Regions from separate parts of the Ensifer sp. Root142 genome, predicted to be linked through region 2. Evidence: riboswitches for the same ligand, from Rfam matches in the RefSeq annotation. Region 2 holds a riboswitch; the other holds the start of a gene.

Region 1 (7,840 bases), 150 kb from region 2:
CGTCAGACCGTCGGTCGCCTGTTCGATCAGATGCACCATCTCGTTGACAGTGGGTACCCGCGGCGAGTGGATGTCGTAGACGCCGGGGCCGATCTCGTTCGGATAGGCCTGATCGATAAAGGCGCCGAGCAACTCCATCTTCGAGCGCGAGGTTTCGATGGAGATGACATCGGCATCCATTGCCGCAATCGCCGCCATGATGTCGTTGAACTCCGAGTAGCACATGTGGGTGTGGATCTGGGTTTCGTCACCGACGCCGGAGGCGCTGATGCGGAAGCACCCGACCGCCCAGTCGAGATAGGCCTTTCGATCGGCCTGTCTCAGTGGCAGTCCCTCGCGCAGCGCCGGTTCGTCGATCTGGATCACGGCGATACCGGCCGTTTCCAGGTCGGTGACTTCGTCGCGCAGCGCCAGTGCGATCTGCCGGCATACGATCGACCGGGGCAGGTCGTCGCGCACGAACGACCATTGCAGCATCGTCACCGGGCCGGTGAGCATGCCCTTCATCGGCTTGTCCGTCAGCGACTGCGCATAGGTTGCCCAATCGACCGTCATCGGGTTCGGGCGCGAGACATCGCCGAAGATGATCGGCGGGCGTACGTAGCGCGAGCCGTAGCTCTGCACCCAACCGCTCTGAGTGAACCCATAGCCGGAGAGCTGCTCGCCGAAATACTGCACCATGTCGTTGCGCTCGAATTCGCCGTGCACCAGCACCTCGATGCCGATTTCCTCCTGCCAGCGCACGGCCTTCTCCGTCTCCTGGCGCAGGTAGGCGAGGTAGTCGACATAGCTGAGCTCGCCCTTGGCATGCAGCGATCGTGCCTGGCGCACCTCTGACGTCTGCGGGAAGGAGCCGATCGTCGTCGTCGGGAAGAGCGGCAGTGCCAGCCTGTCTTCGTGCCGGCGCCGGCGCGTTGCAAAACTCGATTGACGGCGGCTGTCTGCTGCCGTCAGGTTCTTCAAGCGTCCGGCAACGAGTGGATCGTGGACCTTGAGCGAGGTCAGCCGTGCCTCGACCGCAGCAATCGATTTTGCAAAGACCTGCTCGGGATTGGCCAGGCCCGGCTCGAATGCGCGGGCAAGCAGGCTGAGTTCGTCCAGCTTCTGCAGGGCGAAGGCAAGCCAGGAGCCGAGCTCCGGATCGAGCGCTCGTTCGAGATCGAGGTCGATTGGCACGTGCAGCAGCGAGCACGACGGTGCAAGCTCGATGCGATCGCGGCCATGCGCCTCGATCAACGGCTGCAGCCGGCGGAAGAGGCCGGCAAGATCGGTACGCCACACATTGCGGCCATCGACGACGCCGAGCGACAGCACAAGCTGTGCCGGTACCGTCTGAAGTAGCAAGTCGAGCTGTTGGGGCGCCCGCACGAGGTCGACATGCAGCCCGGCAACCGGCAGCGAAAGGGCTGTCGGCATGTTGTCACTGACCGCGCCGAAATAGGTCGCGAGCATGATTTTCAACTGCGGAAGTTCCGAGGCGAACGTCTGGTAGGTCAGCGCCAGCGCCTGGCGTTCCCGCTCAGTGAGATCGAGCACCAGGCATGGCTCGTCGATCTGCACCCATTCGACGCCGGCTTCCCCAAGCTCGGTGAGAAGCTTCGTATAAACAGGCAGCAGCCGCTCGATCAGATTGATGGTGTCGAATCCGCCGGCAAGCGCCTTGCCCAGTTTCAGGAAGGTGACGGGGCCGAGGACGACAGGGCGGGTGACATGCCCGAGCGCCTTGGCTTCGAGGAAGGCGTCAAGCGGCGCATTGCGCGTCAGCTCGAAGCGCTGATCCTCCGCGAATTCCGGAACCATGTAGTGGTAGTTCGTGTCGAACCACTTGGTCATCTCCAGCGCCTGGTTGCCCCCGTCGGGCCCGCCATGCGTGCAACCGGACGCGCAGGCGGCAGTCGTCGAACCGCGCGCCATGGCGAAATAGGCGTCGAGGTCGACCGGGCCGCCCTTCCAGCCATAGGCCGGTGGCACCGCACCAACCAGCACTGATGTGTCGAGAACCTGGTCGTAAAGCGAGAAGTCGTTCGATGGAATGATCTGGATCCCACGCGCCTTTTGCGCGGCCCAGTTTTCGGCCCGCAGCCTGGCGGCGACGTCGAGCAGGTCCTGTCTCTCGATCTTGCCGGCCCAATAGCGCTCCAGCGCGAACTTCAGTTCACGGTGGCTGCCGATACGTGGAAAGCCGAGATTGGCTGTCTTGATGGTCATTTCCTTACCCCGAAGGTTGTGGGCAAGGCTTTGAATGCGACGCATCCACGACCGAGACTGGCTCGCTCGTCAAGGCGACACATCGGACACCCCGCCCGTGGACGTTATCTATCGCGGCAGGTCTCCTGGCTTGCGGGTCAACACGAACCGTCCCGTCTTCCCGAGGCGTCTCCCTCAGTGACATCATTGGACGACCGCTCGCCGCTTACAGTTGCGGGGGCAGCTCCGGCATGAGCGCCTTGCGGCGCCGCACCGAATTCCCTCTTAGCTCCGGCCTGTCGTCAGACGAGCCGCAGAACCACGATTGTTCGACAATGCCCCGCAAAGTCGACGGCGTCAATCGTATAAAGAAATGTTTATGTCTTTATTTTCTCCATTCGGCCGAGGTCGAAAGTTTGTCGCAAGGGCGGCGACGCGACTTCATCATTTGGCGTCTGCGGCGAAAGGGCACCGCCCGGATCAGAGCCCGCTACGTGCTGCCACGGATCAGCAACATCGCCCGCGCGCGCCCGGATGCTGTCATTGTCTCGCGTCAGGCCGATGTCCCTCAGTTGGAACTCGCTGAATGTATCGATGGTCGTCGTGGCGTCGGCAGCTCTCTTGGCCGAAGTCCAGACGTGGAGGATGATCGATCGCAGTGCGCTAAGCATTGCTAACCCCTTCAGTTCTGTGGTGATGTGTTCGCGAGAAAATTGAGGATTTTGGTGGTTTCGCGCAAAGCGATTTCTCGCATGCTGCCATAAAGAATGCTTATCTCACTTCATGAGCAAGATTCCCCCCATGAGTGCGGTGCGCGCGTTCGAGGCCGCAGCCAGGCACTTGAGTTTCACCCGCGCGGCGCAGGAGCTCGGCATGACGCAAGCCGCTGTCAGCTATCAAATCCGACTGCTGGAGGACCGCACCGGCACGCCGCTGTTTGTCCGTCTGCCACGGGAAGTGCGCTTGACGGCTGCCGGACGGCAGCTTGCGCCGAAGGTGACCGAGGCGCTCGATCTACTGGGTACGGCGTTCTCCGAGATTGCCGACAAGACCGAGCATCACCTGCACATCTCGGTACTGCCAACCGTCGTCTCAAGTTGGCTTGGTTCCAGGCTCGCCTCGTTTCAGACAGCCCATCCAAACATCAGCATTCGCGTGCACATGTCCACGGAGCTGATCGACTTCAAGCGCGATGCGATTGATCTCGTGGTGCGCAGCGGCAACGGCGACTGGTCGGGCAATGAAGTGTTTCCTCTTTTCCCGATCGAATACATGCCCGTCTGTACGCCGACGTTCCTGGAAAAACATCAGCTGAAGGATCCGGCCGACGTTCTCACGGTGAGGCGCTTCGGCAACGCCAGCTGGTGGCGGCGCTGGATGACCGAAGCGGGCGTGGAACCGCCGGCCAGCAATGGCACTGAGCTGATCTTCGACGTCCAGGCAATGGATGTGGCCACCACATTGCTCGATCATGGCATTGCCATGGTCGTCTCCACCTTTGTGATTGAGGAGCTTCGCAGCGGAAAACTCATCCGGCCGTTCAACCATGTGGTCAGGGATGGCCGTGCCTATTGGCTGGTCTATCCGCAAAGCCACCGGCGGCAGAACAAGATCCAGGTGTTTCGCGAGTGGATCATTGCCGAAGCCGCCACATCGAACGCGCAGCTGGCCGCCGTGGCCGGAGAGCTTCCCTCGGTACGGTCTCAAGCCGAGATCGGTGCGAGCGCGCTCATAAGACCTGAATAGGATTTGCTGAGCGGCGGAGCATAGGAGCCGCGCTTGCTGGTCGTCAGTCCTTGCGACACCAACGCCTCGGCCTGCTTGACGGCTGCCGATACGCCATCAATGACCGGAACGCCGTATTCGGCTTGAAGTGCGCGCGCAAGATCGGCCATCCCGGCGCAGCCAAGCACGATCGCCTCGGCGCCGTCCTCAACGAGCGCCAGCTCGATTTCGCATCGCAGCTTCGCCAACGCGGGCGAAGCCTTGTCCTCAAGCTGCAGCACCGGGATGTCCGCAGCGCGAACCTTCGTCCGGGCACTCATCCCATAGCGTATGACCAGGTTCTCGATAAGCACACGCGACCGCTCGAGTGTGGTCACGACGGTGAAACGCTGAGCAAGCATGGCGGCCGTCGCCACAGCGGATTCGCAAAGCCCGACCACGGGGATGCGGGCAAGCGCGCGGGCTGCTTCCAGACCAGTATCGTCGAAGCATGCGATGACGGCGGCGTTGGCGCCTGCCGCTTCGCCGTCCCGGATTTCGGTGAGCACGCCCGGAAGCGCGATCGCGCCATCATAGTGGCCTTCGATCGAAGCCGGTCCGGACTTGGACGTCCTCGCGATGATCTCCGTGTTCGGGCCCGCGACGGCGCGGGCTGCGGCCGCCGCCTTCTCGGTCATGGATAGGGTGGTGTTCGGATTGACGATCAGAATGCGCATCGAACCTAGCTCATTTTTACCTGCCGCCGACGAAGCGTCAGAATGACGGCAAGCGCGACGAGGATGGTGGTGAAGGAGAAGAGCGTCGTGACCGTGCCCAGCGCGTAAAGCACCGGCGTCGTCACATTGGTGGTCATTCCGTAGATTTCCAATGGCAGGGTGTTGTAGCTGCCCGAGGTCATCAGTGTACGGGCGAACTCGTCGTAGGAAAGGGTGAAGCCGAAGAGGCCGACCCCGATCAGGCTCGGCGCTATCATCGGCAGCACCACATGCCGAAACGTCTGCCACGGGGTGGCGCCGAGATCGCGGGCCGCCTCTTCATAGGCCGGCGAAAAGCGGTTGAAGACGGCAAACATGATCAAGACGCCAAAGGGTAGGGTCCAGGTAAGATGTGCGCCGAAGCCGGAGGAATACCAGGCGGGCTTCAGGCCAAACTGCTGGAAGACGACACCGATCCCGAGCGAGATGATGATCGAGGGCACGACCAGGCTGGCAACGGTCAGGTAGAAGAGGGCCGTCGCCCCCTTGAAGCGGTGGCGAAAGGCAAGGCCGGCGAGGAGCGCCACGACGACGTTGACCACCATCACCATCAGTCCCAGCGTGAATGAGCGGCGGAAGGACGCGCCGAAGTCGCCGACCGCCTGTTTCTCGAAGAGATTGTAGAACCAGTGCAGCGAAAGTCCGTTCAACGGAAATGTGAGACCGCCATTCGGCCCCTGAAAGGACAGGATCAGCACCGCCGACAACGGCCCGTAGAGAAACAGCACGAACAGGGCGAAGAAGCCCGCGAGCAGGTAGAATTCAAGGGTGCGCCGCTCATGGTTCATCTCAGAGTTCCTTTCGGATATCAACGACCCGAAGGATCGCGGCGACCATCAGGAGCACGACGATCAGCAGCACTACCGCATTGGCGGCCGCAGCCGGATATTGCAGCAGTGACATCTGGTTCTTCATCATCAGCGCGACCGAAGCGCTCTGTCCGCCCGACATAACTTGAACCGTCGAGAAGTCGGCCATGACGAGGGTGACGACGAAGATCGAGCCGATGGCGATGCCGGGCTTGGCGAGTGGCAGGATGACGTTCCAGAGCACTTGCCGGCCGCTGGCGCCGCAGTCGCGCGCCGCTTCGATCAGCGAACGGTCAATGCGCATCAGCGTGTTGAAGATCGGCGTCACCATGAAGAGCGTATTGAGGTGAACCATGGCAAGCACGACAGCAAAATCGGAATAGAGCAGCCACTCGATCGGTTGCGTAATGATGCCGAGGTCGATCAGCGTCGAATTGACGAGGCCATTGCGTCCAAGCACCGGGATCCAGGAGATCATGCGGATGATGTTGGAGGTTAGAAACGGCACGGTGCAGATGAGGAAGAGCACCATCTGCATGGTCGTCGTGCGCACGTGGAATGCGAGGAAATAGGCGACCCAGAAGCCGATCAAGAGTGTGAGGCACCAGACGAGGGCGGTGAATTTCAACGTGTTGAGATAGGTCTTCCACGTCACCCACGAACCGAGCGTGTCGACATAGTTCATGGTCAGGAAGTCCGGATAAAGCCCGGCAAAGTCGTAGTCCCAGAAGCTGACGACAAGAACCGTCAGGATCGGCAGCACGAAGAAGAACCCGAGAATGAGGATGAGCGGCAGCGCCTGCAGATAGGCGCCCAGCCTTTGCAGCCAAGCACGGACACTGCTGGGTCTACCGGCCAAGGCCTCCGATGGCTGCGAAATTGCCACTACCGCCATTGTTCATCCTCTCGCGTTGCTCGTCAGGTTCCGCTCGCTGCGGGCGGCCCCATTCGAGGGCGCGCCGCAGCGAGGGCGTTTCGTCTGCCTCAAGCCGCGATGAACTCGTTCCAGCGCTTGATCATGTAGCGATCCTCATCCATGACCGAGTTCCAGCAGGCGACCTTGCCCATGCGGTCTTCGAAGGAGCCGCCATCGCGCACGGCACCGGCCTTCTCCATGACCTTGCCCTCCGGCGAGAGGATATCGCCCTTTGCCGGCTTGCCCTCGACCCAGTAACCCCACTCGTCCTCGGACATGAAGCCCTTGGCCGTGTCCATGGCGGCCGAATAGTAGCCCTGACGGTTGAGATAGGCGCCGACCCAGCCCGACAGGTACCAGTTGATGTATTCATAGGCCGCGTCGAGCTGGGCGCCCTGGAGATGAGCGGCAAGGCCGAGGCCGCCACCCCAGGCGCGATAGCCTTCCTTGAGCGGCTGGTATTTGCACGCGATCCCCTTCGAGCGGACGGCGGCGACGGCCGGTGACCACATGGACTGGATCACCACTTCACCGGAGGCCATCAGGTTGACGCTCTCGTCGAAGGATTTCCAGAAAGCGCGGAACTGACCGTCCTGCTTGGCCTTAATGAGGAAGTCGATCGTCTGGTCGATCTCATCCGTCGTCATGTTGCCCTTGTCGGCATATTTGACGTTGCCCAAGGCTTCCATGATCATGGCGGCATCCATGATGCCGATTGACGGGATGTTGAGGATCGCGGCCTTGCCCTTGAAGGCCGGATCCATGATGTCGGCCCAGCTCGTGATGTCGCGGCCGACGAGATCCGGGCGGATGCCGAGGGTATCGGCATTGTAGATCGTCGGAATGAGCGTCATCCACTGGGTCGGCGACTTCGCGAAGGTCCTGGAAGCCTGCGCCTCGACAAAGCCGACGGTGTGCGGGGCGGTGCCTTGGGCGATAATGCTTTCGGGCTTCAGCTTGCCGTCGATGAACAGCGGGACGATCTTGTCGTAGTACTTGATTTTCGAGACATCCATCGGCTGCATCACTCCGGCCGGGAAGACCTTCTTGGCGATCCAGTATTCGATGTCGGCGATGTCGTAGGAATCGGGCTGCGTCACTGCCCGCTGGGCCGCGGCGTCCGAATCCGTCGCAGTCATTTCCAGTGTGATGCCGAGATCCTGTTTGCACTTCTCGGCAATGGCATTGATGTTGGAAACGCCGGTGCCGAACTGGCGCAGCGTGATCGGGTTTTGCGCCCAGATCGTCGGAAAGCCGGTGATCGCCCCGGACCCGGCAATCGCGCCGATTGCCGCCGCACCGGTCTTGAGCAGCGTGCGTCGGGACAGGCCCTCCTTCGAGGTCTTCGGTGTAGTTTCATTCGTCATGCGCAGTTCCCCTTTTTTTGATGGTTGGTCACTCATGCTGAAAGGCGACCGAGGGGGACGACATCCTCCAGGGCCCAGCTC
Region 2 (7,840 bases):
GCAGACCGAAACCGACGCCGAGCGAGAGGGCACCGGCGACGAGCGCGAGATTGGAAAGGTCGATACCGGCAGCCGAAAGGCCGATCAGGCACGCGAGCCCAACGCCGATATAGCCGATGCCGGTGCGGATAGAGTTTCTGACGCCCGCATCCACCCGGCTGCGCGCCATGATGTTGCCGTCGATCCAGCGCTGCACCCAGCGGGTGACGATGTAACCAAGAATGAAGAACAGGATGCCCGCCATGATGCCCATGAGCGAGATGGTGATGGTGCCGATCTTGATCTCGGTGATGGCGCGATAGGTCCAGGATTCGATGTCGGCGACCTGGAAGCCCCATTGCAGCAGGATCAGCGGAATGAAGAACAGGGTCACCAGCGCGTAAATGCTGAGGCCTGCCACCAGGCCCACCTGATCGAGCCCGACCTGTTCAAGTTTGAAGCGGCGCTCGAGATAGCGCCCGGCTGCCGTTTCGGCGAACGCCCCCTGGCGCGAGACCGCCTTGCCGGTGAGGAAGCCGATATACATCATCACCAGGATCGCGCCTGTAATGATGATCTGCGTGGCGATGAAGCGGGACAGGCCGACATAGCCGGTAGCGGCGGCGATGATGAGCGACGCGCCAGTCAGGATCAGAACGATGGAGACCAGGCGCGGCCACGGGCGACCCGGCGCATCGAAAGGCTCATCGTGCTTGAGCGTCGGCTTGATCCAGGCCGAAGCAATGATGATCAGACCGATGATGACAGAGGCGGTGAAGCTCTTCACCACCGTCAGCACGACCGGCGAGCCGAGCGCTTCGCTGACGCCGCCGAACATGTAGTCAAGGCCGTTGACCAGCGCCATGGCGAAGATGGTGACCAAAAGCACCTTGGCGCCGCGATCCGACACGCGCACGAGGCGCCAGCGCGAGTCCGACGGCGACAGCACCGCATTGGCGAGCGTGGTCACGAAGAACCCGACCACCGTGACCGCAAGCGCAATCGCGATGATCGGCGTGATATCCGAACGCAGCACGTTGAAACTGTGCAGGAAGAAGAAGCTCGACAGCGCAAAGGCGCCTGTCGAAATGGTCGGAATGAATGTCGACCAGAAGGCAACCGACAGACGCCGGAAATAGCTCGGCTCCTCGTCCGACTTGTCGTGGTGGATATAGGGTGAAAACAGCTTGTTACTGCCGACGAGGAAGACGAGTGCGGCACAGATCGACAGGAAGATCGCGGTCAGCAAGGGAATCCGCTTGTATTTCCAGACGAAGGTCAGCCAGCTCATCGTGCTGCGCGACAGCACCTTGGTTTCATTGGCCGTTGCCGACAGCGCCTCGTCGAACATTTCGACCGAAACGTCGGTGTTCTTCAACAGCGTGTTGGAAAACAGCGCGCGTCGCGTCGCCGTGATGCCGTTCGACAGTTTCGTCGCCTGGACCGAAAGGCCCTCGGCCTCCCCCGTCAGCGCATTGATCTCGCCGCGTTCGGCAAGCAGCCGCTTGCGCTCGGCCGTGACGATATCGGCTTCCGGTGGCTGCCCCGCGCCCGGTGGATCGCCGAGTTCGGTCAGCCGCGCCTTGATCTCGTCCAGCCGCGGACGCGTGGCGATCGAGGTCGAGATGATCTGCTTGGCGACGGCATCGACCTGCACCTTGAGCTCGGCAAGCGCAATGTCGTCGTCACTGGCCTTGGCAATGAGGTCCCTCAGCCGCGCCAGTTCCTTGCCGGCGTGAGCCAGTTGCTCCGCCGTCTGGCTCTGGCCGGCTTCGGCAGCAACGGCTGCGTCGGTCGGCTGCGCTGGCGTCGCGGCGTTTTGCGCCGGTTGGGCAGCACCCGCTGCAGGCTGCTGCACGTTCGCTGCCGGCTGCGCCTTGCCGTCGGCGGCCGGTTGTGTGTTCTGGGCAGGCTGCGCGCCGCCCTCGGCAGGCACTGCCGGAGCTTGAGCGGGCTTCTCGCCGGGTTGCGTCGTCGTCTGCACCGGTTGGGCGTTTTGCGCCACGACAGTGCCGGCACCGGCCAGCGACAGCAGGCAGACAGAAACAGCGAACAACTTTGCCACGAAATGCAATTTCAAAACCCTCGGAAGCCCAGACCTCGCCCGGATGCGGAATCGCCCCGGCAGCCGTCACAATGCGGTTTGAATACGAAAGACGGCGGAAAGATGCAAAGACACGGTAAAACATGCCTTCACAGCCCGTAAAACTGTCAGAATCCTGCGCCCGGCTGCGCCAGATAGGTCAGTTCCGCCGCCGTCGACGTCCGACCGACGAAGGCGTTGCGGTGCGGGAAGCGACCATAGGTCTCGATCACCTCCCGGTGCCGGATTGCATAATCGATATACATGGGATCGCCGAGCTCGGTGAAAAGCTTCACCGCCATCGTCTGATCCGTCAGGTTCTCCGAGTGCTCGAACGGCATGTAGAAGAACGCCCGCCACTCCGGCCGGACCGCCATGTCGGCGCCGGCGCCGACGGCGAGCTTGGCTTCCCGGAGCGCCAGGCCGTCGGTCGCAAAGGCAAGCGGCGTCCCCCGATACATGTTGCGCGGCAACTGATCGAGAAGCACGATTGCCGCCAGCCGGTTTTCCGGCGTCGCCCGCCAGATGTCGCCGATCTCCCTGGCAAGGGCGAGGTGCGACGCCTGGAAGCGCAGGAAGCAATGTTCGTCCAGCTCGCGCGACGGCTTGAACCAGTGGTCGAGCGACAGTTCCTCGAACCAGAATTTCAGCACTTCATCCGGGGTGCAGGCCTCAGCTTGATGGGTCATTCGCTCCTCATGTCATGCCGTGGGGACGGTCGACCTATCAGATAGGCGGCAATCGCACCGTGTCCATGCCGCTGGCTTACGCGCGACGCTTCAAAATGGCAATAAAAGCCATGCCGCCGACAAGCCCGGTGATGACGCCGATCGGCATATCCTCGGGCGCCATGACGACGCGGGAAAAGAGGTCCGCCCAGATCAGCACCAGCGCCCCGACGAAGGCCGAAAGCGGGATGACCCGGACATTGTCGCTGCCGGCAAACAGCCGCACGAAATGCGGCACCATCAGGCCGACAAAGCCGATCGCGCCGGAAAAAGCGACCATGACCCCGGTCAGAAGTGCGGTGACGACGAAGAGGACGAGGCGGAACCGGCGAACGGGAATGCCGAGCGTCGTTGCCGTCTCGTCGCCCATGGCAAGCGCATTGATCTCGCGCGCCCTCAGCACGAGGTAGCCGAGGCAGGCTGTCAGCACCACCGCGGGATAGACAAGATGCGGCCATTGCGCGAGCCCGAGACCGCCGAGCATCCAGAAAATCACCGTATGCACCGCCCTTGGATCCCCGAGGAAAATCATCAGGTTGCCGACAGACGTCAAGGTGAAGGCAACGGCCACGCCTGATAGCACCAGCCGGTCGGCATTGGTGCCGAGCACCCTTGTCACGAGCGCAACAAGTGCGGTCGCAGCCAGCGCGCCGGCAAAGGCAAACAGCGGCACCGTGGCAAGGCCGAGAATGAGTCCGGTGTGCAGTAGCGCGATGATCGCGCCGAGCGCGCCGCCGGAGGACACACCGAGCAGATGCGGATCGGCAAGCGGATTGCGGGTAACCGCCTGCAGCACGGCGCCGGTCAAGGCCAGCCCGGCTCCAACCAGCCCGGCAAGCACGACACGCGGCAGGCGCACGTCCCAGACAATGCTTTCGCGCCCCGCCGACCAGACGACGTCGACGCTGCCGGGCGACAGCTTCGAGGCGATGATCGACCAGACGGTCGAGACCGGGATGGGCGCTGAACCCCATGAGACGGCGGCAGTGATCGTCAGGCACAGCAACAGCAGCGCCGCGAGAATGGCGGTCGTGGTTTTCACAGTCCGTCCCTGGTCAATTATTGGAATGGAAAGGCGGGAACATGCGAAACGGCATGCTCCCGCAGGCCGCCTCGGTTACATCGCCTGCCCGTGAAAGGCCCTGGCAAGGCGCGCAATGGCATCGATGTTGCGTGGACCCGGTGTCGCCTCGACATAATCGAGCACGACGAAGCGGTCATTCCTGACGGCATCGATGTTCTTGAAGGCGGGGTTGCTCTTCATGAAGGCGATCTTCTGCTCGGCGGTGACCTCGCCATAGTTGACGATCACCACCACCTCAGGGTTCTTGTCGATCACCGGCTCCCAGGAAATCTCGGTCCAGCTCTTCTCGATGTCGTCCATGACGTTGACGCCGCCCGCCGCCTCGATCATTGCCGTCGGGATACCGAACCGGCCTGACGTGAACGGCTTCTCCTCGCCGGAATCATAGACGAAGACGCGGGTCGGGCGTTCGATGCCGCCGGTGTCTGCAGTGATCTTGTCGAGATCGCGGCGATAACCGTCGACCAGCGCCTGCGCCCGATCCTCGACGCCGAAGATGCGGCCGAGATTGAGGATATCGACGAACATGTCGTCCATGACAGGCTTGCCCTTGGCCATGACGTGAATGCAGGATTCGGTCAGCTCATAGACGTTGATCTTGAAGGGTTCGAGCGTTTCCGGCGTCACCTCGCCCCCGACCTTCATGCCGTAGTTCCAGCCGGCGAAGTAGAAGTCGGCGTCGGCATTGAGCAGCACTTCCTTGGTCGGATATTTTTCCGAAAGCTCCGGCAGCGCCTTGACGCCTTCGCGCAGCTTTTCGTCCAGCGTCTTCCAGCCGGATACGCCGGTATAGCCGACCATGCGGTCCTGCAATTTCAGAGCCAGCATCATTTCAGTGAGGTTGACGTCGTTGGAAACGGCGCGCTTCGGTGCTGAATCGAAGGTCACCTCGCGGTTGCAGCTCTTGACGGTCACGGGATAGGCGAGCGCCGGCGTTGCCGCCAGAACCAGCAGGGCAAAGGCGGAATGGGCAATGAAGGTCTTCATGAAATCAGTTCCTGTCGAGCAAGTGAAAAGGAAAAGCGTGCGCCGCTCGAAACGGCATTGTTGTGGGCAGTGGCGGTGACGCCGAAGGCGGCGGAAAGCGCTTGTGGGTTGAGCACGTCTTCGGGCGGGCCGAAGGCCGTCATGCGTCCCTCCGTCAGGATCGCCACATCGGTCGCGAACTCGGCTGCCAGGTTGATGTCGTGCAGCGTGGTGACGATCGTCAGCTGCAGCGTCTGCAACAACTCGAGAATTTCGAGCTGGTGGCGGATATCGAGATGGTTTGTCGGCTCGTCGAGAATGATGATGCGCGGCTGCTGGGCAAGCGCCCGGGCGATCAGCACCCGCTGCTTCTCGCCGCCCGAAAGCGTCGCGAATTGCCGCCCGGCAAGGTGGGTGAGATCGAGATGCTCGAGCGCGTGCGCAACCGTCTCGCGGTCCCTCGCGGTCCAGCCGCTCATGCCCTCACGCCGGGGGATGCGGCCCATCATCACCACGTCGCGCACGCTGAAGGGAAAGTCGCTCGGCATTTCCTGCAGCACGACGGCAATGATCTTTGCCGCCTCGCGCGCCGTCATCGCCCAGATGTCGACGCCATCGACCTCGATTGCGCCCGCTATCGGCTGGGCCGAGCGATAGAGGCAGCGCAGCAGCGAGGTCTTGCCGGCACCGTTCGGCCCGAGAATGGCAAGCCGGCTGCCGGGCGCAATGGCAAAGTCGATCTCGCGGACCAGCCGCAGGTCCGGGCGCGGTCCCCAATCCAGGGCGTGGACCCGAAGCCCGGCCCCTGTCGCGGTGCAGCTCATCGGCTCGTCCCTCCCCGCGCCATCATTGGAAATGCCAGCCGATGTCTTCGGAGACCAGCATCGCTGCCGGGATGCGCGCCAGCGTCTTGCCGTTGAGCCCGCGCGGCCTCTCGGCCGCCCGCGTCATGCCATCGCCCCTTCCGGCATAGGTGGTCGCGAACGAGACGAGATCATCGATATCCTCCTCGGGCGAGATATCGCCAAAGAGGTAGGTCGCCTTGCCGGTTGCCTGGAAAGCGATGGTGCAAGGCCTGGTACACGCGGCCATGCAGACCGTCCCAGTAATGGAGAAATCCCGGTCGAGCGGCTCGCCGAGCGCGGCAATACTGCGGTTCAGCCGCTGGATCAGATCCGCTCCCGGACGGCATGGGCCGCCGGTGAAACGGCAATCGGTGCAGACCGTTATCGTGTGCTGTCGGGAAACCGGATTGGCCATGTCTCTTCTCCTCCGGATTGGTCCGGAGAGAATGTGGCAACGCGGCATGATGACGGATGACCGTCGCGCAAAAACCAGTTCTTTTCCATCGGAACACCCCGTCCGTTGTGGTTGATCGGTTCGATGGCAGGTCTCCTGGCTCGCGGGTCGCGGCGCATCCACGTCTTCCCGGCTGATCGCCAGTGACATGGTGTGAATGCGCTTTCCGCTCACAGTTGCGGGGGCAGCCACGGTTTCGGCCCCATTTGGGTCGTCCGCTCCGTGTTCCCTTTTCAGCCGCTTCCGCATTGTCGCGGTTGCAGCACCATCAAAGCCTTCGTCGCACACTTCGGCGGAGGTGACAACCGCCGCGACAGCACGGCCTTGGCCTATCAACATGTCGCATTTTTTCATGCGCATTTGTTATGTGATAACATAACATTATTCAACACAAAAATATGTTGACCAACTCGCCCGCACCGACCAACGGGCGTATCCTTCGATGGCGCCTGTGTGGAAAAGGAGATCTGCCATGGCCGCCTATCTGATTGCGGATGTCGAGGTCACCGATGCCGCGGCCTTTGAAGAATACATACGGGAAGTGCCGGCAACGGAGGCGCGCTATGGTGGCCGATATTTGGGGCGCGGTGGCGCTACCCGGGTGCTCGAGGGAGACTGGGAGCCGCACCGGCTCGTCATTGTCGAGTTCCCGGACATGCACTCCTTGCTCGAGTGGTACAACTCGCCGGCGTATCAACGCCTCAAGGCGATCCGAGAGCGCTGCGCCAAGACGCGGATCATGACGCTGGAAGGCGTTGCCACCTAAGCAGTCGGGCCGTCATTGTTCCAGCAGCTTCCGACGTTTACCGCAAAGGTGCGGCATTGGCATATCAACATGCGGCATATTTTCATATTCATCTGTTATGTAATATCATAATACAACACAAGCTAACGAATGATGCCTGCGACGCACATTGGCAGAGCACTTCTCACGCCATCAGGACGATCGATCGCGACTGTCAACCGGACCTATTAATCTGGCATCAGCGTTTGCCGGCGACGGTCATAAGACATTGCTCGACCAACGGACCGGCAACTCTGTGCTGGAAGCGATTTCAAGAGGCGTTGTCAGGCGATACTTCATCTGCCTGGGGTGCCTCATTCCGGTGCGGCGATACGAATGGGACGTGTCCCGACTGGAGCGCCGGTCGCCCGGTCGATGGTGACGGGATCGATCTCCGTTCCGGTCTCGGCGTCGAAGAACCGGGTTACCTCGCCCCCGCCGCGATGCTTGCGTCCCCACGCGCCGATGGCAAACAGAACCGGCAGGAAGTCTTGGCCAGCTTCGGTCAGGACATATTCGTCTCGTGGCGGACGATCGGAATAGCGGCGTTTCTCCAGCAGCCCCTCCTCCGTCAGCGCTGAAAGCCGCCCCGTCAGCATCGTCGGCGCGATACCAAGACTTTTGCGGAAATCATCGAAGCGGGTCAGGCCCGCATGGGCATCTCGCATGATCAGCATGCTCCAGGCATCCCCCACAAGCGCAAGGCTCCTGGCGATCAGGCATGGCTGGCTCGACAGATTTTTCATGTTAGTATCTTTTTGATAGTGACTAACTACTAATTTAATAGTAACTGAATGTTCAGCGATATTCCATGATAAAATGAAAGCACAAGCCGATGAGCAAGACAGAACGCGGCATTGCCCTGGTCACGGGCGCTTCCTCAGGCATTGGGTTGGTGACAGCACGAGCGCTGCGGC

The links. A riboswitch is a leader RNA that binds a small molecule or an ion and turns the genes downstream of it on or off. The one in region 2 is predicted to bind cobalamin.
Region 1: linked by a shared signal. The riboswitch ahead of metE (5-methyltetrahydropteroyltriglutamate--homocysteine S-methyltransferase) and the one ahead of ASD52_RS02455 (DUF1636 domain-containing protein) in region 2 are both predicted to bind cobalamin.

Annotation. Positions count from the first base shown of each region.
Region 1 is NZ_LMFK01000001.1:635,508-643,347, forward strand. Features, by position in the region: gene metE (5-methyltetrahydropteroyltriglutamate--homocysteine S-methyltransferase) at 1-2,208, opposite strand, end outside; cobalamin riboswitch at 2,306-2,526, opposite strand; gene ASD52_RS03125 (LysR substrate-binding domain-containing protein) at 2,989-3,933, shown strand; gene ASD52_RS03130 (aspartate/glutamate racemase family protein) at 3,891-4,628, opposite strand; gene ASD52_RS03135 (ABC transporter permease) at 4,634-5,455, opposite strand; partial or broken gene ASD52_RS03140 (ABC transporter permease) at 5,457-6,287, opposite strand; gene ASD52_RS03145 (PotD/PotF family extracellular solute-binding protein) at 6,461-7,759, opposite strand; gene ASD52_RS03150 (ABC transporter ATP-binding protein) at 7,792-7,840, opposite strand, start outside.
Region 2 is NZ_LMFK01000001.1:488,265-496,104, reverse strand. Features, by position in the region: gene ASD52_RS02480 (mechanosensitive ion channel domain-containing protein) at 1-2,059, opposite strand, end outside; gene ASD52_RS02475 (DUF924 family protein) at 2,191-2,751, opposite strand; gene ASD52_RS02470 (iron ABC transporter permease) at 2,828-3,832, opposite strand; gene ASD52_RS02465 (ABC transporter substrate-binding protein) at 3,908-4,861, opposite strand; gene ASD52_RS02460 (ABC transporter ATP-binding protein) at 4,858-5,664, opposite strand; gene ASD52_RS02455 (DUF1636 domain-containing protein) at 5,687-6,100, opposite strand; cobalamin riboswitch at 6,208-6,424, opposite strand; gene ASD52_RS02450 (DUF1330 domain-containing protein) at 6,612-6,905, shown strand; gene ASD52_RS02445 (helix-turn-helix domain-containing protein) at 7,238-7,669, opposite strand; gene ASD52_RS02440 (oxidoreductase) at 7,759-7,840, shown strand, end outside.